Regions from separate parts of the Mangrovibacillus sp. Mu-81 genome, predicted to be linked through region 1. Evidence: riboswitches for the same ligand, from Rfam matches in the RefSeq annotation. Region 1 holds a riboswitch; the other holds the start of a gene.
The links. A riboswitch is a leader RNA that binds a small molecule or an ion and turns the genes downstream of it on or off. The one in region 1 is predicted to bind S-adenosylmethionine.

Region 1 (7,998 bases):
GGTTGGCGACGAACCGCTGGCACAAGAAAAATATCTTGTGAAAAATGCAAAGAAAATAGGCTTGATGCTTGCTGGATTAGCTGCCCAGAAGTTCGGCAAAGCTCTTGAAAAAGAGCAGGAAATCCTGGTGAACATTGCGGATATCGTATCCAATGCCTATGCAATGGAATCAGCGGTCCTTCGCACGGAAAAGACGCTTGAAAAAGGCGCTGAAAAAGCGAAGCAAAAGCTTCTTTACACACAGATCTTCTGTCAGGAAGCGTTCAATGAAATCGAAGCTCATGCGAAAGAAACCCTTGTTGCAACAGAACAAGGCGACTCACTGCGCATGATGCTTTCAGCACTCCGCAAATTCACACGCCACACGCCGATCAACGTAATCGCTGTGAAACGTGAAGCGTCCGAGAAACTTGTTGAAGCTGAGAAGTATGTTGTTTGATAAGTGAATGTTTCGGGAAACAGGCCTTCTTTAGCTGGGGGTCTGTTTTTTTGATTGGGGTTTTGTTGATGGAGGGAAGCGATGGCAACAGGAGTGGAGTGAAGTCAAGTGCTGGGAAAGAGAAAATTCGACAAGCAGAACAATTATTGGGAAAGTGGCACATTTATTTAAATTTTGGCACAATAATTAAATACTGGCACATATTCACGAAACTGGCACAATAAATATTAGTATATTAATATTTCAGTGAAAAAGCAGGATGTCAGTGGACTATCGTGTAGTTTTTTTTATGTAATATTTCTTTTCAGACACCAGAATGCATGTTTTTAAAACTTTGATCTCATTTATACAGTTACTTCACCTTTTACAGCATAATCTATCTTTTATCATACTAGGGATCAACGAATCGACTGCCCTTCGATTCGTCCCCCGTAAATATTGTCCACAAAGCCCAAGAATGGATATAACGGAAGTTAAATGAACAGAGGAGATACTTAATAACCATTCACCTCTAAAAAACTGATTGGCCAAATAGAAAATCACTGTGAATAAACCTTTTCTAAAAGAAGGAGAATAACGAAAGCTGTCGAATGTAGTCAAGTAGAGGGTATACTTTTAATGAGTAAGGTTGATGAAGATCATCTGTTTACTATGTATAATAAGTATAGTTGTATTTGGTTGTTAAGCTGTTGCACGGAAATCAACAGCGGTGTTTAGAAGCCAATATGAAAGGTGGTGGTAATATGTCATTGACTTTTTATTCTTATCCAAAATGCGGGACGTGCCGAAAAGCGAAAAAATGGCTGGAGGACAATAACGCGGATTTTAATGAAATACATATTGTTGAAAATCCTCCTTCAAAGGAGGAACTGAAAAGTCTTTATGAAAAAAGCGGGCTGCCATTGAAGAAGTTCTTTAATACAAGCGGCAAGAAATACCGAGAGCTTGGCTTGAAGGAAAAAGTGAATTCTGCCTCTGATGAGGAACTGCTTGAGATCCTTTCCACAGACGGTATGCTGATCAAGCGGCCGCTCACTACGGATGGCTTGAAGGTGACAGTCGGATTCAAGGAAGAAACGTTTGAAGAGTCCTGGAAGTGAGCGTGGAATCGTTGATTTGATGCGGAAATGGAAGGTATTGTCACAGCACCTAAAAAGTTTTGAAGGAAACACTGCGTTTTCTTGCTTTTTTATTTAAAAGTGTGTCAATATTAGGTTGTATACCAAGTATTTGGAGGGATTTTTAAATGAGTACACCGAAAGAACTTCGCTATTCTGAAGAACACGAATGGGTTAAAACCGAAGGGGAAACACTGCGTATTGGAATTACTGCGTTTGCGCAATCTGAACTTGGAGATATCGTATTCGTCGAACTGCCGGAAGTAGGCGACGAAGTGAAAGCAGATGAACCATTTGGAAGCGTTGAATCAGTTAAAACGGTTTCTGAGCTTTATGCACCGGTTTCAGGTAAAATCGTTGAAGTGAATGAAGAGCTTGCTGACAGCCCTGAATTTGTCAACGAATCTCCTTATGAAAAAGCTTGGATGATCGTCGTTGAGCCATCTGATGCTGGAGAAGTGGACAAGCTTATGACAGCAGAACAATATGAAGAAATGATTAACGAAGGTTAATGATTTCAAGGCACCTTGAGGGTATTCTCAAGGTGTTTTGTTTTTCTTTTGGGGCATTCTAAATGTGGAAGACATTACAGAAAGGATGATCCCGATGACTCTTGAACCAAAGAAGCTCGATGTTACCGAACGTGTGACAGGTAAATTAAAAAACGGAAGCCTGGAATTGTATCTCGACAATCAGCCGATCGGCCGCATGGCAGTTCCCCTGGAAGGCATCACCATGGAACCGAACTTTGAAGCGAATGAAGATAAAATCTTTCAACATTACACCGCAACAGAAGGTTCTGAAGCACGCTATACCGATTGCGATGAGGGTGGCTGGTGTTGATATTCATAAAAAAACGGTGCCAGGTTCCTCCGGTAGGACTGGCACTTTTTTGTCTATCTGCAGAATACTGAACTTGGCACAGTGTTTGAAACGGCAGTCATCAGGCTATGGAGCAGACCGAAACTAACCATGTATCGGCCGTATTTCTTTCTATTTTTAAATAAAAATGAGAAGATATATGTAAGTAGTGGACATCATCTCTAATAAATTGAATATACTATCCTAATCTTATTTCTGAAAGATAAGGTGATGACAATGTTTGATATCGGTGATGAGAAAGTAATCATTGTAGAGGGCACGACGGATAAACGTAAAGTGGAAGGAATCATTAAAGAGCCTATTGAGATTATTTGTACAAATGGAACCATCAGCATGACGAAAATGGACGAACTGATTGATTCGCTGGAGCAGAGAGATGTTTATATACTGGTGGATGCCGATCATGCAGGAGAAAAGCTTCGAAAACAATTCAAGCGGGAATTCCCGGAGGCAGAGCACTTATATATCGACCGGATGTATAAAGAAGTGGCATCGGCTCCCGAGTACCACTTGGCATCTGTACTGATCGGAGCGAATATTGATATACACACGGAATACTTGGAAAAAAGGATGAGTTAACGTTGAATGAGGTAAGTAGTACAAATTCGCTGTATGAATCAATACACACACATGAACTTACGGCGGTTTATCTTTACACCCCGATGTGTGGGACATGCCAGGTAGCAGGCAAAATGATGGAAGTTGTGAAAAAGCTTCCGCAATCGTTTCACTTTGATAAAGTCAATTTGAATTACTTACCACAGTTTGCAGAAGAGCAGGCGATTGAAAGTGTGCCATGTTTACTTCTTTATAAACATGCAAAAGAGAGGGAAAGAATCTATGCATTCCACTCAGTTCCCTATTTATATGAGATGTTAAAAAAAACAGAGACCTTTGATGATTAAAGGTCTTTTTTATATGTGATGAAAACATAAATATTAAGGAAAACCTTTCAACAAACTTGGACATATTTCTTGGGAAATGATGAGAAAATACTCAGAATTTATATTCTGAATATTCAAAAACCAACTAATTCGACACAAGTTGCTTTTCTCCAACAAAACTGTGTCGAGAGAGAAAAAAAGGATAAAAAACCCATTCGTAGAATTAAGTTAAGTAAGAAGATTCGCGGGAGGGTATTTATGAGAAATCTATTAGATAAACTAATTGACCAATGTCATTCCAAGTACCATCTGCAGCTGTTATTTCCTTCAGACCCATTTATTCTTCAACTTGAATGTGAGAGTCAGCGCTACACCCTTTCTTTTTCCAATAAAGAATGTTTTGTAGCGGAAGACATCAATAACCTTGAGCCTCAATTTGTCATTACAGGCAATGAGGAGATGATCACCACCGTTCTCGCCGGTAATGAGCTATTATCAAGATTGGTTGAAAGTGATCAATTGTCGGTAAAGGGAGGCTACCGCCCTCTGTTATTCGTCGAATCAGTGCTTTGGCTGACAAGGCCAATGATAAAAGAACCAGTTGAAATATATTGAATACTTTAATCTTCTGAAAAAAATAATTGACACCCCGTTTGTGCGATGATAGAATCACTTTTGTAGCAAATATTCTGAGACTTTACACTCATAAACTTTATATAGTTAGACTTACTCTTATTGAGAGTGGTGGAGGGACGTGCCCTATGAAGCCCGGCAACCGTCAATGAAAATTGAAATGGTGCCAATTCACTCAAAGCGTATGCTTTGAAAGATAAGAGGAAGGATAATCAATATGATTATGCCTTTCTGCTTATCTGCGGAAAGGTTTTTTTATTGGCTGGAATTAAAAGGGCCGCCTGGAGCACGTTTTTTACAAAGGAAAGCTGTAACCCTCATTATAACGCTCTTTTTACTCGGAGAAAGAAAGGTGGCTGACATCATGATCACAATCTCAGAAGTAAAGAAAATATATCAATCAAAAGCAGGTCCGATTTCAGCTGTAGACGGGGTCGATCTTTCTGTTGGGGAAGGTGAAATCTTTGGGGTGATCGGTTACAGCGGTGCCGGTAAAAGTACCCTGATCAGAATGCTAAATGGACTCGAAGTTCCAACAGAAGGAACAATCGATGTGAACGGGCAGTCTGTTTCAAGAATCAAAGGCAGGAAGCTTCGTGAAGCAAGGCAGTCCATCGGGATGATCTTTCAGCACTTTAATCTATTATGGTCCAGAACCGTTCTCGAAAATATTCAGTTCCCATTGGAAATAGCAGGAGTGCCAAAAAAGGAACGAACTCGGCGTGCCAATGAATTACTCGCGCTTGTCGGGCTTGAAGGAAGAGGGGAGGCGTACCCCTCACAGCTGAGCGGGGGACAAAAGCAGCGTGTCGGAATCGCAAGGGCACTTGCCAATAACCCAAGCGTACTGCTGTGTGACGAAGCAACGTCTGCCCTCGATCCGCAGACGACAGATTCCATTCTTGATTTATTGGTGGATATCAACAGGCGTCTCGGTTTGACCATAGTCCTGATTACCCATGAGATGCATGTCATCCAGAAAATCTGTCACCGTGTCGCGGTGATGGAAAACGGAAAAGTTGTAGAACTTGGGGATGTACTCGAAGTGTTCCGTAATCCCCGGCAGCAAGTGACAAAACGTTTTGTAAAAGAAGTATCACAGGCTCAGGAGTCTGAAGAAGCGATGCAGGAGTTGATCAAGCACTATCCCACCGGAAAAGTGTTGAAGTTCACTTTTGTCGGGGATTCGACCGGGCAGCCTTTGATCACTTCGTTGATCAGGAAGTTCGACCTTGAAGTAAATATCCTTCAGGGACAGATTTCCCAGACGCAAAAAGGAGCATACGGCACTCTGTTTGTTCATTTAGACGGGGCTGAATCGCAGCTTGGGGAAGCTCTGCAATTTGCTGAGAGTCAACAGGTGAAGGTTGAGGTGATGGCATGATGATCGAAACTCTATTTCCAAATGTCGATTGGGAAAAAATGTGGGAAGCAACGTTAGAGACACTCTATATGACCGGAATGTCTGTATTGATCACATTTGTCTTAGGCATCATTCTGGGGATCCTGTTATTCCTGACATCCAAAGAAAACCTCTGGGAAAATAAACTCACTTACACGGTTACGAACTCTGTCGTGAATGTGTTCAGGTCGATTCCGTTCATCATACTGATCGTCTTGCTGATTCCTTTCACGAAATTCTTATTGGATACGATCCGTGGAGCGAATGCCGCTTTGCCGGCTCTGATCATCGGGGCGGCTCCGTTCTACGCCAGAATGGTCGAAATCGCACTGCGAGAAGTGAATAAGGGTGTGATCGAAGCTGCAAAGGCGATGGGTGCGAAAACAAGTACGATCATCCTGAAGGTATTGCTGCCTGAATCCATGCCGGCACTCATCTCGGGTATAACGGTCACAGCTATTGCCCTTGTAGGTTACACAGCGATGGCAGGAGTCATCGGTGCAGGAGGACTTGGAAACCTCGCTTATCTGGACGGGTTCCAGAGAAGCCGGGAAGATGTAACACTGGCAGCCACGATCATGATACTGATCATCGTATTTGCCATTCAGATCATAGGGGATTTCTTTACAAATAAATTAGACAAACGATAAGAGGAGAGAAAAAACATGAAAAAGTGGATAGCAGGAGTTATTGCAGCAAGTAGTATAGTTGGATTGGCAGCATGCGGGAATGATACTGGATCGGGAAGCGATGAAAAGGAACTGGTCGTAGGTGCTTCGAATGTACCTCACGCTGAAATCCTTGAACAGGTGAAGCCGATCTTGGAAGAGAAAGGAATCGATTTACAAATTGAGACCTATCAGGATTATATCCTTCCGAATAAAGACCTTGATAATGAAGACCTTGATGCGAACTATTTTCAAACCATCCCTTATATGGACTTGCAAATGAAGGATAACGACTATGATTTCGTCAACGCAGGGGGAATCCATATCGAGCCGATCGGGGCTTACTCTAAAAAGTATAAATCTTTAGAGGATCTTCCGGAAGGTGCCACCATCTTAATGAGTAACTCAGTATCCGACCACGGTCGTATCCTTACCCTTTTGGAAAAGAAAGGACTTATTAAATTAAAAGATGGAGTTGAAAATACACAGGCGCAGCTTGAAGACATTGAGGAGAACCCTAGAAATCTCCAATTCGATTATGAATATGAGGCAGCACTTCTTCCTCAAATGTACGAAAACGAAGAAGGCGATGCAGTGGTGATCAATTCCAACTATGCCATCGATGCAGGCCTGAAACCGCTGGAAGACTCAATTGCGATAGAAGATACTGATTCTCCATATGTGAATGTCATTGCTGTCAACAAAGGAGATGAAGATAAGGAAGAAGTGAAAGAGTTGGTTAAAGCCCTTCGTTCAAAAGAAATTCAGGAATTCATCAATGAAGAATGGGATGGAGCGGTAGTACCTGTAACAGAATAATGTCAAAAATCTTTTCTGAAAAAAAGCCTAACTTGAGCAACCCGGTGACTGCATCGGGTTGTTTTTATTTTCAGGCTGCGGCTGCACTAAATTTCGGACATAAACCTTTCCTGATTGGCCCATACTATCTTCGAAGAATCTAATCGAAAATGGAGCTGAACATGATGCAAATGGAACCAAGAAATACAACCGAAGCCGCACTTCATGATTATAAAATGGGGCTGGGGATCTTCACCGAGAAAATGCCGGAGCTTGCACAGCATTATAATACATTCACTGAACACTGCTTCAAAGAAGGAGTCCTCACGAAAAAAGAAAAGCAGCTCATCGCCCTCGGCATCAGCCTCTATTCCCAAGATGAATACTGCATCATCTATCATACAAAGGGATGCCTCGATGAAGGATGCTCCGAACAGGAAATCCTTGAAGCAGTTGGAGTCACTGCGGCATTCGGCGGAGGAGCGGCAATGAGCCAGGCCGTCACACTCGTCCAACAATCCGTCCAGGAAATAAACCAACTGAAACAATAACCCAACAGGCTGAGACAAAAGTGTTCCAGTCTAAATAAAGCCCGAACTAATTTGAATTATAAGTTCAAGTAAGTTCGGTTTTTTATTAGCTTTGTTCAAAAGTCCATTTAGTTAGCAACTTATTCCAACGGTTGATTGGAGTGCAAGACGAAGATCCCTGGGGGAAAAGTAGCTTATGTGAGACCCTGCAGGAGCGCAGCGGAAGGAACGGTCTTCAGATATTCTAGATAATACTTCGAATACAGGAAATAGGGGTTTATTAGAAATGTAAGCGCTTCATCTTTATACAAGCATCTGGATATTTACTAACTTACCTATTATTCGCTAGTATAATGGCGGAATTTTGTGAAAACTTAATGATACCCTCCAGTTAAAATCTTCTGATGAAGTATTTTAAGAAAAAATGACCGAAAACGGGTTTTGTATTCAAGAAGAGGGGGTAGTATAGTTATGTATATAAAAATTGAAAGGAATGATTCATTATCGACTCTCTTGAGGGTTTGACGTACACAAGTGAAATGGAAAAGGCGATGCATAGTGCCCATGGAATTGGATACGAGGTGTACAAACGAAAGCATGATGTCAGAATGCAAGTAGAGAAACAGAGAGAGCGGGATTATAAA
Region 2 (7,998 bases), on a different contig from region 1:
CCCAGCCCCGCTGTTCAGAAAGATTCTGCTGTGCAGCATGGTTTCGGCCGAGGGACGTACTTTCGTTTTTTCCACCGGTTCACCCATTCCATCCACCAGCAGAAAGTCTTCATCCGATTTCTTTCGCTTATCTTTACCGCTTGCCGTTACCAGAAACGTGATCGGGGAAGAACTGACTCTGATAGCAAGATTTCCACTCGTCCCCATGAACCAGTCACGTGCGGCAAGTTCTTCTTTTACCCCGGCAAGATCTTCCCATATTGATTGCTCGCATTTCATGCAGCTGCCTCCTTCTCCGGAACTAATCTACAATCGTTGAATGCGTTAATAATGTTTAAATGGATCGGTATAGCACAAAAGTATACATCAGGTTTATCCACGGGCACTAATCTCCCCTCCCCAAAGCCTCAACGCTTTATCCAGGTCGGTATGTCTTGTTGCAGCATCTGTGAGGGGAATTCCTTTCAGTACCGCATCGATAGCCTGCAGAAAGGCTGATCCTCCGGCTGAAGCACCATCGGGATGCCCGTGCACACCTCCTCCGGCATTGATGACACAATCTCTCCCGAAGTCTTCAATCAATTGAGGAACCAGTGCGGGATGGATGCCTGCTGAAGGAACAGGAAAAGTCCTTTTAAACAGATCAGAGTTCGTCAGCTCTTTGCTGATGGACAGTACTTGTCTTTTTTCTAATGCCACACTGCCGTAAGGCGAAGGGAATAAGGAGAAATCAGCACCGGTCATTCTTAATAGCTTTCCAAGCCATAAAGAATAATCAACACCGTATTGAGGTGAGGCCGCTGCAGCTCCTGCAAAAGAAGGATGAGCCATGATCGGCAGTCCGATTTCATTATCTTCACGCAGTTCCTGAAGAACATCCAGACCGTAAGAAAACACATTGAATAACAATGCATCTGCTCCAAGCTCTCTTGCCTTTCTCGCTTTTTCCCTTAAGCCTGACGTTCTTCCACTCAGATTAACGGCATAAAGGGTCCTCTTTCCAGTTACTTCATTTACCTCCTTCAGAACGTTTTTACCCTGCCTGACTCTTTCTTCAAAAGGTGTCAGTTCATTGTCAAAAAGAATTTCATCATCTTTTACCAGGTCTATCCCCCCTAGTGCCTGGGCCCTCAACTGGTTCTTAAGATAATCCTTGTCCCTCCCGATTACTCCTTTGAAAATGCTCATTACAAGTGGTCTGTTAGAAACTTTCACAAGTTCTCTAATTCCTTCAATACCAAATCGAGGTCCCGGATAACCTTTTTTCAAATCATTGGAAAAATGAATATTTCTTAACTTAACCTGGCCGTCAAGCGATAGTTTGCCGAACACGGTTGTCAAGATCGCAGGTATATCATTCGAATAATTCCCTGATGGGTACGCTATTTGAATTTCTGCCGCAGGAATCTCACCCTCTTTTTCTTTCACTGCCACAACTGTTCCCTTGTATTTTCTTAATTGGTCCTTTTCAAGTAATGGAAGATCGGTCCATGAACCGACTGTCAGTCCGAGAGCAATCCCTTCCGCTTTTTCTTGAAATGATCGACTCTTCCCTGTTATTTCGTATGTAGCAATTACTTCTCCCACTTGAGATACCTCCTGGCTGGTATAAAGTTAGAAAATCAATAAAAATACAAAAAACCCCTTCGATAAGAAGAGGTTGGCTATCACTCTATCTTATCTGTCAGCATTTACCATGCTGCAAGAATTAGCACCGTGCTTAAATTAAGTCGGTTGCCGGGCTTCATAGGGCTGGTCCCTCCGCCTGCTCTTGATAAGAATTTCTTAAATATGAATGTAATTTCAGTTGGATTATGTCATCATTTTTCAGTTCTGTCAATCTATTTATCGAATAATTTCAAATTTTCAATTCGTTTCACGACTTCTTCTAGTCTCTCTAAACTGGTCAATAACCCCACACGTACATAGCCCTCCCCATGCTCACCAAATCCTACGCCAGGTGCTACTGCAACTTTGATCTCATTAAGCAATAAGTCTGCAAATTCAACTGATGAAAAACCAGCTGGAACTTTTAGCCATGCAAAGAATGAGCCAGCAGGTGCAGAAACATCCCAGCCAATCCTTTGCAGACCGTCTATCAATGTTTTTCTTCTTTTTTCATATGTCGCAACCAATTCATCCACGCACTTTTGCGGACCGAGTAATGCAGTCTCCGCAGCTTCCTGAATGGCACCGAATAAACTTACATACAAATGATCCTGGAGAATATTAAGGGCTTCGATCACACTTTTGTTTCCAACAGCAAACCCCACTCTCCACCCTGCCATATTATAGGTTTTGGACAATGTGTATATTTCAATGCCTACATCCTTTGCTCCATCCGTTTCAAGGAAACTGACTGGCTTTTGACCTTCGAACCCAATCGCTCCATATGCAAAATCATGTACGACACAGATATCATGTTTGCTTGCAAGCGATACCGTATCCCTGAAGAATGCAGGTGTAGCAACAGCCCCCGTAGGATTATTCGGGTAGTTCAAGAACATGAGTTTTGCCTTCTGTAAATCTTCTTCTGGAATCGTTCCATAATCCGGCAGGAAATGGTTCTCTTCCTTCAGCGGCATCTTCGCCATCCTCGCCCCCGAAAGCGACACTCCTGATAAGTAATCCGGATATCCCGGATCCGGTACCAATACGGTATCCCCTGAATTCAAAAGCACTTGTGGGATTTCCACAAGACCTGCCTTCCCCCCGAATAATACAGCCACTTCATCTGCCGGGTTAATATCCACGCCATACTCCCGTTTATAAAATTCAGCTGCGGCTTCCTTAAAGGTTGCAAGGCCCCTGAATGGAGAATATTTATGGTTTCCTGGTGATTTCACTGCTTCCCTCATCGCCTCTACAATATGCGGCGGGGTAGGCTGATCCGGATTTCCCTGCCCCAAATTTATGACGTCATGCCCTTCATTTACCACTTTTTGAACTTTTTCCGTCAACGATGCAAAAAACTGCTTCGGCAGTGTTTGGACTCTTTCTGCTTGTTTAAAGGTTTTCATCATATCACCCACTACATTTTTTGAAAATTTTTTACTTTCAAATTCTAGTCACAAATGATATAACGTAAAGTAATGATTGTAAAGCGAAAATTCATATTTCTGTCAGAAGAGGTGTTCATTTGATTAAAAAAATTGGTATTGCACAAATAGATATTGCATTCGGAGATCCTGACGAGAACAAAAAACGGGTTCGTCATTGGGTGAATAAAGCAAGCGAAGCCGGTTGTGATATTGTCGTTTTCCCAGAGCTATGGACTACAGGCTATGATTTGACCAGAATCGAAGAAATTGCAGATGAAGATGCACGGGACAGTACCGCTTTCCTGACAGACCTTGCTTCCCGCCATTCCATTCATATCGTTGGGGGTTCCATTGCAAGTAAAACGAGTGAAGGGATAGGGAATAATCTACTTGTGGCTGACAAAAATGGCAGTATCGTCAAAGAATATACAAAACTGCATTTATTTAAACTCATGGATGAACATCATTACTTGATTCCGGGTAAGGAAGATGGTTTGTTCAAGCTCATGGATACTCAGATGGCTGGCATGATCTGTTATGACATCCGCTTTCCTGAATGGTTCAGAAAGCATGTCATCGACGGCGCAAAAGTGGTTTTTGTAGTGGCACAATGGCCCGCAGTAAGAATTTCCCACTGGAGAACACTTTTATTGGCCAGGGCCATTGAAAATCAGTGTTTTGTCATCGCCTGCAACCGTGCAGGCAATGATCCGAAAAATGAATTTGGCGGCCATTCGATGATCATAAGCCCATGGGGGGACGTCATTGCTGAGGGAGATCTTGATGAAGATTTGATCACTGCAGAGATTGATTTAGATGAGGTGGAAGAAGTAAGAAAGAAAATACCCATCTTTCAAGATCGCAGACCTGAATTTTATTAATTTAAATTTTCCAAAAAAAGTTGTTGACTCATTAATTGCATCGGTGGTACTATTCAAAGCAAATAGTTTACATTTGACCACTAATTTAATCTAACTCTTATCAAGAGCTGGCTGAGGGATATGGCCCTGTGAAGCCCAGCAACCGACCGTAATACCGTTGTGAAACGGGGCGCATTCATGCGCCGGATGATTCCTTAAGGCACGGTGCTAATTCCAACAGAAAGAACCCTTTCTGAGAGATAAGAGGCGAATAAGATTTGATCTTTTAAGCCTCTTTCATACCACGAAAGAGGCTTTTCATGTTTTTCGATTGAAAAGCCTCCAAAACAAGAAACGATTTAGGAGGAAAGAACAATGTCCATCAGTCCTGTAGATAAGTATCTATCGTTGAACGAACAAAGTGCAAAGGATTTGGCAATCAGATTAAATTTTTTTGATAAGAATACGGAATTGACATGTTGTGAAATTGGGGATGGAAACTTAAATCTCGTTTTTCAAGTTACAGAAACAGGCAAGAAAGGAATCATAATCAAGCAGGCTCTGCCTTATGCAAAAGTAGTAGGGGAAAGCTGGCCGCTTACGATCGACCGGGCCAGAATTGAAGCCAGCGCACTGAAATTACAATACATCCATGCACGGAATCTTGTTCCTCAGGTGTATTACAGTGATGACAGTCTGGCTGTCACGGTGATGGAGGATCTCAGTTCGTCGACGATCGTACGTTCAGGGCTGATAAAAAGAGATTCGTATCCACTTTTATCAGAGCATATCGGAACTTTCCTGGCCAACACCCTGTATTTCACTTCTGACTATGCACTTCATCCGTTTAAGAAAAAAGAATATGTGAAGACCTTTTCCAACCCTGAACTTTGCAAGATTACAGAGGATCTTGTATTTACTGATCCTTTTTTCAATAGTGATACAAATGATTACGAAGTGGAATTACTGCCATATATCCAGGAACTCTGGGATGATTTCATTCTGAAGCTGGAAGTGGCCAAGTTGAAGAAATGTTTTATTACAGAGAGCGAAGCCCTATTACATGGTGATCTCCACACCGGAAGCATCTTTGCTGATAAGACTCAAACAAAAGTTATCGATCCTGAATTTGCTTTCTATGGTCCTATCGGTTTCGATATTGGTCAATTCATAGCGAATCTGACATTTCAGGTCATTGCCCGGGAAGATGTTGAAGGGAAAGATGAGATCATCTATCATATCATCAATACGTGGAATACTTTCGCTGAAACCTTTTCGAAACACTGGCAGGAAAGCGGAGACGCATACACCAAGGTAAATGGATACTTGGAATTTGTGTTGAAGAAAGCATTTCAGGACAGTGTTGGTTTCAGCGGTTGTGAACTCATCAGAAGAACGATAGGCCTGGCACATGTTGCTGATCTTGATGGCATTTCAGATAAAGATAATAGACTGCTGGCAAAACGACGCAGCCTTTCATTAGGGAGAGAATTGATTCTGCACAGACAACATGTCTCATCTATTGAAGATCTAACCGATTTGGTACGCAGACATACATCTTAAGGAGATTATCATGACTCAAACATCAGCTATACCTGTATCTTTATATTTCGAAGATGATCATTTAGTTATATTAAATCAGCAAAAGCTGCCTGAAATAATCGAATACCTGAGGCTGTCTTCAATTGACGATTTTCATGACGCAATTGTCACATTGAAAGTCCGCGGAGCACCTGCAATCGGAATAACTGCTGCTTACGGCCTTGCCCTGTGTTCAAATCAATATGATACGGGATGCCTTGCAGAGTTCCGGGAGAAGTTCCAAGAAGATAAGCAATATTTGTATAGCTCAAGGCCTACTGCAGTGAACTTGGGCTGGGCATTGACTTCCCTTGAACAGGTCATTGTAAATGTACGGACGGTCAATGAAGCGAAAACCACCCTGCTTCACACTGCCATACAGCTACATACCGAAGATGAAGCCACTTGCAGGCAAATCGGAGAATTTGGTCTCGAATTACTCAGCGATATGACAACCATCATGACAATCTGCAATGCAGGTTCCATTGCTACAAGCAAATACGGGACTGCTTTAGCACCTTTTCATTTAGGAAGTGAACGAGGGAGAACGTTTCATGTTTATGCATGTGAGACGCGTCCAATATTGCAGGGTTCACGATTGACCACCTGGGAGTTACAGCAGTCTGGTGTGGAAGTGACACTTATAACAGACAGCATGGCGGCACATACGATTAAAGAAAAAAATGTGGAAGCAGTCATAGTAGGAGCAGACAGGATCGCTGCTAATGGGGATACGGCTAACAAAATCGGAACATCCATGCTTGCCATTCTCTGTAAGCATTACAGCATCCCATTTTACGTGGCAGCACCATCCTCCACTTTTGATTTATCACTCTCTTCTGGAAGTGGAATCCCCATAGAAGTGCGCGCTCCTGAAGAACTGACCGAAATCTATGGGAATAGGATTGCTCCTCAAGACACGCTTGTTTACAATCCTGCCTTTGATGTCACCTCTAAGGAATTGATCACGGGAATCATAACTGAGAAAGGCATCATTTATCCTTCTTTTCAAGATAATATCGAGAAAGTGATCAGAAAAAGTTAAACAGAGATACCTTCGTCAATATGAAGGTATCTCTGTTTTTCTTACTGCTTATATAATGGTGTAGATCCCCACATTTCCTTTGGATTCACTTCATAGACACTATTTTCTCTGTACATGAACTGATGGATGATAAATTCTCTTCTTAAAGTGGCAAAGTCATCATGAAAATGCTTGATGTATTCATTAATTTCCTTTTCACTGTATTTTGTTCCAACCTTCAATCCTTCTGCCATGTGCTCAAGCAGGAATAGTTTCTTTTTCTGTTGAGCAGGTATCGTTTTCACTTTCCCGTTTTTCTCCATAAAGTTATTCAATACCTTTTGTTTCTCTTTAACCATTCTCTCGCTCATTTCGGATTCCCCTTCCCTATTATTCGTCAAGTGATTAAGAACACCAGCGTAATGCGCCAGAACATTCCATAAGTGAAAGATACTTTTTATTGTCACTTTGCATATTCAAGTGACAGTAAAATTTCTTTTTTATCTACTTGTTTGCCGGCATAGCCGGTTAGTGAATTGTTCTTGCCGATCACTCTGTGACATGGGATGATGATCGGAAACCTATTCGCTTTGTTTGCCTGCCCGATTGCCCTGACAGCTTTTGGTCTGTTAATACGTTTAGCTACATCTCCATATGAGCAGGTCGATCCGTATGGAATTTCACTCAATGCTTTCCAGACTTCCCGCTGAAAAACCGTACCTTCTATTTTAAGAGGAAGAGTGAACTCATCCCTTTCTCCTTTGAAGTATTCTTCCAATTGGCGTTTAGCTTCAAGTAACAGGGGCTGTGCTGTCACCGGGGAAGGTTGTGCCTCAGGTGCAAATCGCAATGAAAATAACTTTTCACCATCACCTTGCAACTCCAATATTCCTATCGGACTTTCCATATAAAGCGTTGATACAGCCACGAACTCATCTCCTTACATCTTTGGTATATAGATATGAAAAACAGTGCCTTCGCCTATTTTACTATCTACTTCAATCCGGCCATTATGTTCTTTTATTATATTGAAGCTTACCATCAGTCCAAGTCCGGTTCCACGTTCTTTCGTCGTGTAGAACGGTTCTCCGAGTTTTTTAATCTTATCTCTTGAGATTCCGTTTCCTTGATCTCTTATTTCGATATGAATGAATCCATCCCGTGTTTCGTGAATGCCTATTGTGATCAGTCCGCCCTGCGTCATGACTTCAATGGCATTCTTGATGATATTGATAAATACCTGTTTTAACTGATTGGGTTCTGCAAAGATTGGTGGCAGGTCCTCCTGATACAGCTCATGATACTGGACATTATGCATGGTTGCCTGCGCACTTAGCAATTCCACTGTATCTTTCATGATTTTAATCAGATTCGTTTCCTGATACTGTACTGCCTGTGGTTTAGCCAGGACGAGGAATTCTGTTATGATCGATTCAATCCTTTGCAGTTCGGACGTTATGACATTAAAATACATTTCATGATCAATGCCTAC

Region 2: linked by a shared signal. The riboswitch ahead of mtnK (S-methyl-5-thioribose kinase) and the one ahead of V6B33_RS03825 (methionine ABC transporter ATP-binding protein) in region 1 are both predicted to bind S-adenosylmethionine.

The regions. Positions count from the first base shown of each region.
Region 1 is NZ_JBAJHU010000002.1:9,578-17,575, reverse strand. Features, by position in the region: gene V6B33_RS03860 (acyl-CoA dehydrogenase family protein) at 1-439, shown strand, start outside; gene V6B33_RS03855 (arsenate reductase family protein) at 1,183-1,539, shown strand; gene gcvH (glycine cleavage system protein GcvH) at 1,686-2,069, shown strand; gene V6B33_RS03845 (YusG family protein) at 2,134-2,400, shown strand; gene V6B33_RS03840 (toprim domain-containing protein) at 2,656-3,018, shown strand; gene V6B33_RS03835 (thioredoxin family protein) at 3,021-3,344, shown strand; gene V6B33_RS03830 (hypothetical protein) at 3,582-3,938, shown strand; SAM riboswitch class I at 4,053-4,159, shown strand; gene V6B33_RS03825 (methionine ABC transporter ATP-binding protein) at 4,321-5,340, shown strand; gene V6B33_RS03820 (methionine ABC transporter permease) at 5,340-6,008, shown strand; gene V6B33_RS03815 (MetQ/NlpA family ABC transporter substrate-binding protein) at 6,024-6,845, shown strand; gene V6B33_RS03810 (carboxymuconolactone decarboxylase family protein) at 7,010-7,375, shown strand.
Region 2 is NZ_JBAJHU010000003.1:210,185-218,182, reverse strand. Features, by position in the region: gene V6B33_RS08220 (methylthioribulose 1-phosphate dehydratase) at 1-279, opposite strand, end outside; gene V6B33_RS08215 (2,3-diketo-5-methylthiopentyl-1-phosphate enolase) at 373-1,587, opposite strand; SAM riboswitch class I at 1,675-1,781, opposite strand; gene V6B33_RS08210 (pyridoxal phosphate-dependent aminotransferase) at 1,842-3,020, opposite strand; gene V6B33_RS08205 (carbon-nitrogen family hydrolase) at 3,140-3,922, shown strand; SAM riboswitch class I at 4,017-4,168, shown strand; gene mtnK (S-methyl-5-thioribose kinase) at 4,277-5,464, shown strand; gene mtnA (S-methyl-5-thioribose-1-phosphate isomerase) at 5,475-6,527, shown strand; gene V6B33_RS08190 (DUF2087 domain-containing protein) at 6,569-6,877, opposite strand; gene V6B33_RS08185 (methylated-DNA--[protein]-cysteine S-methyltransferase) at 6,970-7,413, opposite strand; gene V6B33_RS08180 (PAS domain S-box protein) at 7,447-7,998, opposite strand, start outside.